DNA from 3 places in the Paraburkholderia edwinii genome. Region 3 is predicted to be linked to each of the others. Evidence: predicted binding sites of a transcription regulator. Region 3 holds the regulator's gene; each other region holds the start of a gene.
The links. The regulator HrcA, encoded in region 3, represses chaperone genes, less so after heat shock. The targets are predictions, from matches to a motif close to TTAGCACTCNNNNNNNNNGAGTGCTAA.
Positions count from the first base shown of each region.

Region 1: the regulator HrcA is predicted to act here: its motif matches at 1,809-1,835, upstream of rpoH (RNA polymerase sigma factor RpoH).
Region 2: the regulator HrcA is predicted to act here: its motif matches at 2,007-2,033, upstream of groES (co-chaperone GroES).

Region 1 covers NZ_CP080095.1:4,775,377-4,778,643, forward strand. Annotated here, with positions in the region: gene leuA (2-isopropylmalate synthase) at 1-319, shown strand, start outside; gene KZJ38_RS21200 (nuclear transport factor 2 family protein) at 539-922, opposite strand; gene KZJ38_RS21205 (acyloxyacyl hydrolase) at 967-1,530, opposite strand; gene rpoH (RNA polymerase sigma factor RpoH) at 1,894-2,829, shown strand; gene cydP (cytochrome oxidase putative small subunit CydP) at 3,195-3,267, shown strand, end outside.
Region 2 covers NZ_CP080095.1:3,702,414-3,705,680, forward strand. Annotated here, with positions in the region: gene groL (chaperonin GroEL) at 1-1,596, opposite strand, end outside; gene groES (co-chaperone GroES) at 1,642-1,932, opposite strand; gene KZJ38_RS16365 (sulfotransferase domain-containing protein) at 2,592-3,267, opposite strand, start outside.
Region 3 covers NZ_CP080095.1:1,082,854-1,086,120, forward strand. Annotated here, with positions in the region: gene KZJ38_RS04760 (NAD kinase) at 1-822, opposite strand, end outside; gene hrcA (heat-inducible transcriptional repressor HrcA) at 1,134-2,168, shown strand; gene hemH (ferrochelatase) at 2,442-3,267, shown strand, end outside.

The DNA.
Region 1 (3,267 bases), 1.2 Mb from region 3:
TCGCATCGGCGCGCCGGCAGCAGCAGCCGCAGAGGCCGCGGCGGCCGCCGGCGGTGCGCATGCCGCCTACGCGCGACGTATCGCCGGTGAAATCGCGACGGCCTCCGGGCGGCGCATCGAAATCACGTCGTGCGAGACCGTGCGTGCGACCGGTGGCCGTGTCGCTGTCTTCGTCGGCTGCCGGGTCGGCGAGGACACGCTGCGGCACGGTGCTGCCATCGCCGCCGACGAGGCGACGGCAGTCATCGACGCGGTGGTCAGCGGCATCAACCGCTCTACCGCATGGCTGTCGCCCGAGCCGATCAGGGTTGCGGCCTGACGTCGCCTGATGGCGAGCAAGGCTCAGAAGAAGCAAGGGGAAGTCGGAAGAAGGGAGAACGAGGCTAGGAGGCGAGCTAAAAGGCGGGCTGAAAAGCGTGACGCGGGCAGTTCTGATCGGATTGCTCGCGTGAACGGTTGGCTCAAAAGGCACGACCGGAACTGCAGTGACACCGTGAGCAAAGAAGTCGGCAATCGCAACGGGCAGACCAGCCCGTCGTCACTCGAGCGCGCAGCGCGTCGCCTGCCAGGCAATCAACCGCCACTGCCCTTCTTCCTGCGCCTGAATCGCGGTGTAAGCAATTGGAAAGAGTAACGCGCCGTTGTTCGCTTCCATCTCGATCAGCGCGCGCCCCGTGACCACACAGGTCTCGCGCCCCACCGGCAGCACATCCTGCGACTGGATCTCGATCTGGCGATAGCGGCGGCGGCCCGCGGTGATCGCGTCGATGAACTGCTGCTTGGTCTCGCGTTTGCCGTTCGTATGGACGTAGATCACGCTGTCCGACAGCAACGCGTCGAGCTGCGGCCCATTGCCGTCGACCATCGCACGAAAGCGTTCGCGTTCGAGCCCGCGAATCGCCTCGATCACTTTAGCGGCCATCGCATTCGCCCCTTCACCGACGGAGCCGAAAGCGGCCGCGGTCGTCAGAAGTTGTACTGCACGTAGATTTGCTGGAAATTTATACCAGGATTGGGCTCTTTGATACTGGCGTTGGACAGGTGCTGAAAGCGATAACCGACCTGATAGTGCTGTTTCTCACCCAGTCCGAAGCCGACGCCCACCATATCGGCGAACTGGAACGCGGAGCTCATCGTGAAGTTGGTCGATTGTCGCGCATGGGTCAGCACTCGTACGCCGATACCCGCTTCGAGGTACGGCCGGATCCAGCCACTGCCCTTGATGAACCGCACCACCGGCGTGACGCCGAATTCGCCGATGTTCCTGTTCACGTTACCTTCGCCAGTGTTCCACCAGGCTGCATGCGCCTCGCCGACCAGCGAGAAATGCCAGTCGCCCATTTGCCACCAGGTCAGATTCGGGTCCCACACAAAGCCGAGATCGACCTTGCTCGTGTGACGGTCCGCCCAACCGCCCGCTACCTGAACACCGAACTCATCAGCCGCCGCGACCCCGGAAAGACCGAGAAAAGTTGCCGCGCAAACACTTTTTAGTACCAGATCACGCCAAAACTCTTTGTTTTCGTTCATCTTGCGCCCTGAATTTGGCAGGTTGAACCTTAAGGTGAGTTGAGTGCAAAGCGACTATTTTTGAGACAGCAGCACGTATCGTTCCGTGAAAAATGCCGCCATCGCCGCCACGGGCTTCTGCGTTTTGCATAAGGATCATGCGCCCTAAATGTCCACAACCGCAGTGCGGATGAATCCTAACCTGCTAGGGAGAATCTCGCAGGCAAGGTACAATGCTATTGAAATTTAGGTTTCGATAGGAAAAAGGGGAACTTGGATGACCCTAGAGCCTCTAAGTGTTAGCACTCGGTAGACTTGAGTGCTAACATCCCATGGTGGCGCCGCTTAAAACGGCGTTTTGTCTGATCCAAAGGAATACGCTACGTGAGTAACGCAATGACCCTTCCGAATACTCTCAGCCCGTTGTCGGCTAAGGCCGGCTCGGCAGGTGCACTGACGCTCGCGCATGCTTCGCTTCTGCCCGGGCAGCTGGGCAACATCGACGCCTACATCCAGGCCGTGAACCGGATTCCGATGCTGACGCCGGCAGAAGAGCGGCAATTCGCGACGGAATTCCGTGAGCAGAACAATCTCGAGTCCGCCCGGCGGCTGGTTTTGTCGCACCTGCGGCTCGTGGTGTCGATCGCACGCAACTACCTCGGCTACGGCCTGCCGCACGCGGATCTGATCCAGGAAGGCAACATTGGCCTGATGAAGGCGGTAAAACGCTTCGATCCCGAGCAGAACGTACGTCTCGTGTCGTACGCCATGCACTGGATCAAGGCCGAGATCCACGAATACATCCTGCGCAACTGGCGCATGGTGAAGGTCGCCACGACGAAGGCGCAGCGCAAGCTGTTCTTCAACCTGCGCAGCCACAAGCAGGGTTTGCAGTCGTTCACGCCGGACGAAATCGAAGGGCTCGCGAAAGAGCTGAATGTGAAGCGCGAGGAAGTCGCCGAGATGGAAACGCGCTTGTCGGGCGGCGATATCGCGCTGGAAGGCCAGATCGAGGACGGCGAGGAGTCGTTCGCGCCGATCGCCTACCTCGCGGATGCACATAGCGAGCCGACCGCCGTGCTGGCCCAACGCCAGCGCGACAAGCTGCATAGTGACGGCATCGCCTCCGCGCTGGAGTCGCTCGACGCGCGCAGCCGCCGGATTATCGAGGCGCGCTGGCTGCACGTGGAAGACGACGGCTCGGGCGGTTCGACGCTGCACGAACTGGCAGACGAATTCGGCGTGTCGGCGGAACGTATTCGCCAGATCGAAGCAAGTGCGATGAAGAAGATGCGCAGTGCACTCGCTGATTACGCATAACAACGCGTAACCACGCATCACGCATGAGTGCCGGGCACTGTCCCGGCACTGAAACACACGCACCAACGGAGGTTTTCCCGAACTTTCGTTAGCAACACTCAAAAAGCCCTGCCATCGAAAAGATCGGTAGGGCTTTTTTGTCTCCGCTCGCATCGCATCCACGATTTCAAGACGGCCGGCGTCGCGTTTCCTTGACCTGGCGCAACGCGGATCGCAATACTTGTATCGTCAGGATGCCTTCGCGACCTCATGCCGCACCGCGCACCACGCGCCGCGGCGAACGCGCTCCTAGAATCGTTATGCATCCGGCAAACGCTACGCTCTGCGAAGCGTGAGCTGCCGGATGACGTCGTTGTCAACTGATCATGACCATAACGCAGAATCTCAGGAACCCCCTGCGCGCCGCATCGTGGACGTGGACGCGCATCGCAGGCTGGG
Region 2 (3,267 bases), 2.3 Mb from region 3:
AGGCATCGGAGCGTCTTCCTTCGGCAGTTCGCACACGGCTGCGTCCGTGGTCAACAGCAGGCCAGCGACCGAAGCTGCGTTTTGCAGCGCCGTGCGCGTCACCTTCGTCGGGTCCACCACGCCGGCTTCGACCATGTCGACATACTCGCCGGTCGCTGCGTTGTAGCCGTAGTTGCCCTTGCCGCCGGCAACCGCTGCCACCACGACGCTCGCTTCTTCGCCGCCGTTCGTGACGATCTGGCGCAGCGGCTCTTCCATCGCGCGCAGCACGATCTTGATACCTGCGTCCTGATCGGCGTTGTCGCCCTTCACGCCCGAGATAGCCGCGCGAGCGCGGATCAGCGCAACGCCGCCGCCGGCCACGATGCCTTCTTCAACGGCTGCGCGCGTAGCGTGCAGTGCGTCTTCGACACGTGCCTTCTTTTCCTTCATTTCGACTTCGGTCGCAGCGCCAACCTTGATCACTGCCACGCCGCCGGCCAGCTTGGCCACGCGCTCCTGCAGCTTTTCACGATCGTAGTCCGACGTCGCTTCTTCGATCTGTGCGCGCACTTGCTTCACGCGCCCTTCGATGCTGCCAGCTTCGCCAGCGCCGTCGATGATCGTCGTGTTTTCCTTGCCCACTTCGATGCGCTTCGCCTGGCCCAGTTCGGCCAGCGTAGCCTTCTCGAGCGACAGACCCGTTTCTTCAGCGATGACCTGGCCACCGGTCAGGATCGCGATGTCTTCGAGCATTGCCTTGCGACGGTCGCCGAAGCCCGGCGCCTTGACGGCAACGGTCTTCAGAATGCCGCGGATGTTGTTGACGACGAGCGTAGCGAGCGCTTCGCCTTCGACATCTTCAGCGATGATCAGCAGCGGGCGGCCAGCCTTTGCGACTTGCTCGAGTACCGGCAGCAGATCGCGGATGTTCGAGACTTTCTTGTCGTGCAGCAGAACGAACGGGTTGTCCAGAACGGCGACTTGCTTGTCCGGGTTGTTGATGAAGTACGGCGACAGGTAGCCGCGGTCGAACTGCATACCTTCGACGACGTCGAGTTCGTCTTGCAGCGACTTGCCGTCTTCGACGGTAATCACGCCTTCCTTGCCGACCTTGTCCATTGCTTCAGCGATACGATCGCCGATCGACGAATCGCTGTTCGCCGAGATCGCGCCGACTTGCGCGATTTCCTTGTTCGTCGTGCACGGCTTGCTGATCTTGCGCAGTTCTTCGATTGCGGCCGTGACAGCTTTGTCGATACCACGCTTCAGATCCATCGGGTTCATGCCCGACGCGACGTACTTCATGCCTTCGCGAACGATCGACTGTGCGAGCACGGTAGCCGTGGTGGTACCGTCGCCGGCGTTGTCGCTGGTCTTGGAAGCGACTTCCTTGACCATTTGCGCGCCCATGTTCTGGAGCTTGTCTTTCAGTTCGATTTCCTTCGCGACCGAGACACCGTCCTTGGTGACGGTCGGGCCGCCGAAGCTGCGCTCGAGCACGACGTTGCGGCCCTTCGGACCCAGCGTGACCTTCACTGCGTTGGCGAGAATGTTCACGCCTTCGACCATCTTCGAGCGGGCGGAATCGCCGAATACGACGTCTTTAGCTGCCATCTTCTAACTCCTTGAATGCTTTTGAATGAACTGGGGACGTTGAACTTACTTGTTCACCACAGCCATGATGTCTTCTTCGCGCATCACCAGCAGTTCCTGACCATCGACCTTGACGGTCTGGCCAGCGTACTTGCCGAACAAGACGCGGTCGCCGACCTTCACATCGAGCTGGATCAGGCTGCCCTTGTCGTCACGCTTGCCCGGGCCGACGGCCAGAATTTCGCCTTGATCCGGCTTTTCCGCTGCGGCGTCGGGGATCACGATGCCCGAAGCAGTCTTGGTTTCCTGGTCAAGACGCTTGACGATCACGCGATCATGCAAAGGACGAAGGTTCATACATACTCCTCTCTTGGTTGAGACTGAAGAACGCTGAGGACAAACCCGGCCGGAGAGCCCGGCCGGAGAAATTGTTAGCACTCGGGTGCGACGAGTGCTAATTATATGGAGGGGCAGTGACAAATTCAAGAAGCGACATGACGCTTAATCAGCCCCGGCGCGACGCTCATGGCGAGATTCACCTGGCTTTGAACCTGGGCGCTCATTTTTAACTCGAGCAGTCTCGAATTCCTATCAACGCTCAAAATTTCTGACGAAACAACGACATAGCAGGCTCAAACTGAGGTGCACGGCCCCGCTGACGAGGCACGGCTCTGCTCATTCGCAAGGCCATGTCAAAGTCGCGATGTGCAATGATCGCCCCCTCCCAGGGAAAACCCGCACTCCAATTGTGCGCGTCGACTTCGTCGCGAGGCGCTGTACTTCGGGGATGGCAAACCATCGAGGTAGCTCATTTGCCTACGTCGGAACGGGCATCCGAGAGCAATTTTTGCGCGAAATCCGTAATTGCCTGCAAGTATTCCGAAGGCGAAGGCAGACGCGTTAAATCATGCGCCGTAGCGCGCGACTCTGACGCCCGCATATGGCCACCACCTGATTAGGAAGACCGTGCAGAGTTTCGTCCGCAAGTGGGAGGCGAATTGGCATACCTGAATTCTTTAATCCGCCAGATCGTATCCGGCCGACACGAGAAGAGTCCCGTATTGTGCGTTGAAGTTCTTCGTCACACCAGACGTAAAGTAATTTCGCCAGTCTCCGGCGATTCCTTTGCGCTCGTGAGAATCACGATTTTCCTCTCCGGGCTTTCGTCCACCAGTCGCATTCTCGAAGCGATTATCGTGAACAATTTCTCGCAGCCGTTCTGTGCCTATAGACAGCCCACATTGCTGGATGAACACTTGCTCGAGAATTTCGAAGTCGTTCTGAAGCAGATCTTCATAGCGAACGATATTTTCCCCGGACTTCACCCACGACTCCTGGATTCGCGCGGATGACGGAAGCCATTCTTCCATCAACATCAACAGACCGCTTCCGATGTCGCTTGCTTCCAGTCGCTCACGCCATTCCGCAAGGCTCTTGTCAATTACTGCATGACTGTATCGAATGCTAAAGTAGGCGGAAACTAAAGTGTCCCTTAGGTCCCGGATGACAACGAATTTCTTCGAACCGGTGGGAAGGGGTACTGATTCAAATTGCTCTTTGGTCACGTAAACCGTCGGGTAGATAGCGCCAGCGACAATTGGCTCGATGAGGAATTGCTTTTCGAATAATTGAGGCGCAACAATCCGATCCAGGGCGATATCGCGAAGGATGCGATGTAACCATTGTGATCCG
Region 3 (3,267 bases):
GACCGGATGCAGGAACGGCACCATATGGCGCGAGCGCCGCACCTCGATCGTGTCGTTCAGTTCGAGCGACGTGAACGACTGCATGTCGAAATTCACATTGACATCGCGGCCCGACACGATCTGGATGCTGACATTCGAATGGTCCGGAAGCACGATCGGCCGGTTCGACAGCGCATGCGGCGCGATCGGCACGAGCACGATGCCGTCGAGCTGCGGATGCAGGATCGGCCCGTTCGTCGAAAGCGCATAGGCGGTCGAACCGGTCGGCGTGGCGACGATCAGCCCGTCCGAGCGCTGGTTGTACATGAAGCGACCGTCCACCGACACGCGCAGTTCCACCATGCCCGACACGCCGCTGCGGTTCACGACCACGTCGTTGAACGCGAGCGCATGGTAGAGCGGCTCGCCCGCGCGCATGATGCGTGCCTCGAGCAGCGTACGCTCCTCGCGCTCGAAACTGCCGCCGAGCATCTGCACGACGATCTTCTGCATGTCCGAGATCGGGATGTCGGTGATAAAGCCCAGGCGCCCGTGGTTGATGCCAATCAACGGTGTCTTGTACGGCGCGAGCTGGCGGCCGATGCCGAGCATCGTGCCGTCGCCGCCGAGCACGACCGCGACGTCGGCGCGCGCGCCGATCTCCGCGGGCCGCAGCGCCGGATAGCCGGTGACGCCGATCTCCTGAGCGATCTGCGCTTCGAATACGACGTCGAACCCGCGTCTGGCGATGCAGGACGCGAGTTGAGTCAGCGGCTCGCCGATGCCGGGCGTCTGCGGGCGCCCGACGAGCGCAACGGTCTTGAACTGGCTGGTAACTTGCATGCTGGCATTACACCATAGCTGCGGGCCGAAAAGAACCGTCGCCCCGCGCCGGAGGAACGGGCGCGGCGGGCCGAAGGCGCGGTCGTGGCAGGCATCGGCGCGAGTGAGCGCCGCTGGCTTGCATGTAGCCGATTATCGTTAGAATGGTGAAGCGCTGATGACAACGGCTGGCGCTTGCCCTCGCAAGCGCGCGAGCGAGCACCTGCGCGGTGCGCTTCGCATGGCGCGGTGGCGCAATGCATTGCGGGGCGCGCGCTGCAGGTACGCTTAACGCTCGCGGCAGCGTCGTCATTGAGCTAAAATTTTTCGCCATGTTAGATCCTCGCGCACAAACCCTCCTCAAAACGCTGATCGAGCGGTATATCGCCGAAGGTCAGCCGGTCGGCTCGCGCACGTTGTCGCGGTTCTCCGGGCTTGAACTGAGCCCGGCCACCATCCGCAACGTGATGTCCGACCTCGAGGAGCTCGGTCTCGTCATCAGCCCGCATACGTCGGCTGGACGCATTCCGACGCCGCGCGGTTACCGGCTTTTCGTCGACACGATGCTGACCGTCGAATCGGTCGCCGACGAAGAGGCGGTCACACGGGCCGTCAAAAAGACGTTGCAGCCCGACACGCTGCAGACGGGCGAGCCGCAAAAAATCGTCGCGGCCGCGGCGAGCGTGCTGTCCAACCTTTCCCAATTCGCCGGCGTCGTGCTGACGCCGCGTCGCAGCCACGTATTCAAGCAGATCGAATTCATGCGTTTGTCCGACAAGCGCATTCTGCTCATCATCGTGACGCCCGAAGGCGACGTGCAGAACCGGATGATGGCGACGCAGCGCGACTATTCGCCGGCCGAACTCATCGAAGCGTCGAACTACATCAATGCGCATTTCGCCGGCCTGTCGTTCGACGAAGTGCGCCGCCGGTTGCGCGAAGAGATCGACCAGCTGCGCGGCGACATGACGACGCTGATGCATGCCGCGGTTACTGCGAGCACCGACGAAACCGATACCGGCGAAACTGTATTGATTTCGGGTGAACGCAAGCTGCTCGAAGTGGCCGACCTTTCCTCGGACATGGCGCGGCTGCGCAAGCTGTTCGATGTGTTCGACCAAAAGACCAGCCTCCTTCAATTGCTCGACGTATCGAGCCACGCCCAAGGCGTGCAGATTTTCATCGGCGGCGAGTCGAATCTCGTGCCGATTGAGGAAATGAGCGTGGTGACGGCGCCGTACGAAGTGAACGGTACGATCGTCGGCACGCTCGGCGTAATCGGACCGACACGCATGGCTTATAACCGCGTGATTCCGATTGTCGATATCACGGCGCGCCTGCTTTCGTTGACGCTGAGTCAGCAGTGAATCGGCAGTGAGCCAGCAGTGAATCGGCCAGTAGGTGCCTCCCTGTGCGGTATGCCGCACGTTTCCATGCATATACCTGCCTTCATGATGCTGCGTTGTGCGGTGCTTGCCAATCTGCCGAATGGCCAGGTTTCGGCCACGAACCGCGCCGCTATAATGGCCTTCACCTGAAACGTTGCCGCCTTCGATCGCATGGAGCGATCTCAGACGGTCTCGAGCGGCCGTACGCGCGCTCACCTTTGCCACATAGCCCTTTGCCTCTGCCCGTTATTTATGCGCTTTGATCTCGAGCGGCCACTGCAGTCTGCTGTCGCACACCGCGTCGCGGTTCTGCTGATCAACCTCGGTACGCCCGATGCACCGACGACGGGCGCGGTGCGGCGCTATCTCGCGCAGTTTCTGTCCGATCCGCGCGTGGTCGAAATTCCGGCGGCGCTATGGCAGATCATTCTTCGCACGGTGATCCTGCCGTTTCGCAGTCCCGCTTCGGCGAAGAAGTATGCAGCGGTATGGATGCCCGAAGGGTCGCCGCTCAGGGTCTACACCGAAAAGCAGGTGGAAGCGCTGCGCCAGTTATTGCACGCGAACGACTACACGGTGATCGTCGACTACGCGATGCGCTACGGCACGCCTGACATCCCGGCCATGTTGAATCAGCTGAAGCTGGCGGGCGCCGAGCGTGTATTGCTGATGCCGATGTATCCGCAATACTCGTCGTCGACCACCGCCACCGCTTTCGACGCGGCGTTCGGCGCGCTAAAGCGGATGCGCAATCAACTCGAAATCCGCACCGTGCGTCACTATGCGGATCATCCCGCGTATATCGCCGCGCTCGCGGCGCAGGTGAATCACTACTGGCATGTGCACGGGCGTCCGGATTTTGCGGCCGGGGACAAGCTGGTGTTGAGTTTTCACGGTGTGCCCAAACGTACGCTGGACCTGGGCGATCCCTACCACGAGCAGTGTCAGCAAACGGCAGCGCTGCTGATGCATGCGCTGGAACTGACACCGGTCGAGTGCCGCGTGACGTTTCAGTCCCGCTTCGGCAAGGCCGAATGGCTGCAGCCCTATACCGCGCCGACAGCCAAAGAACTCGGTG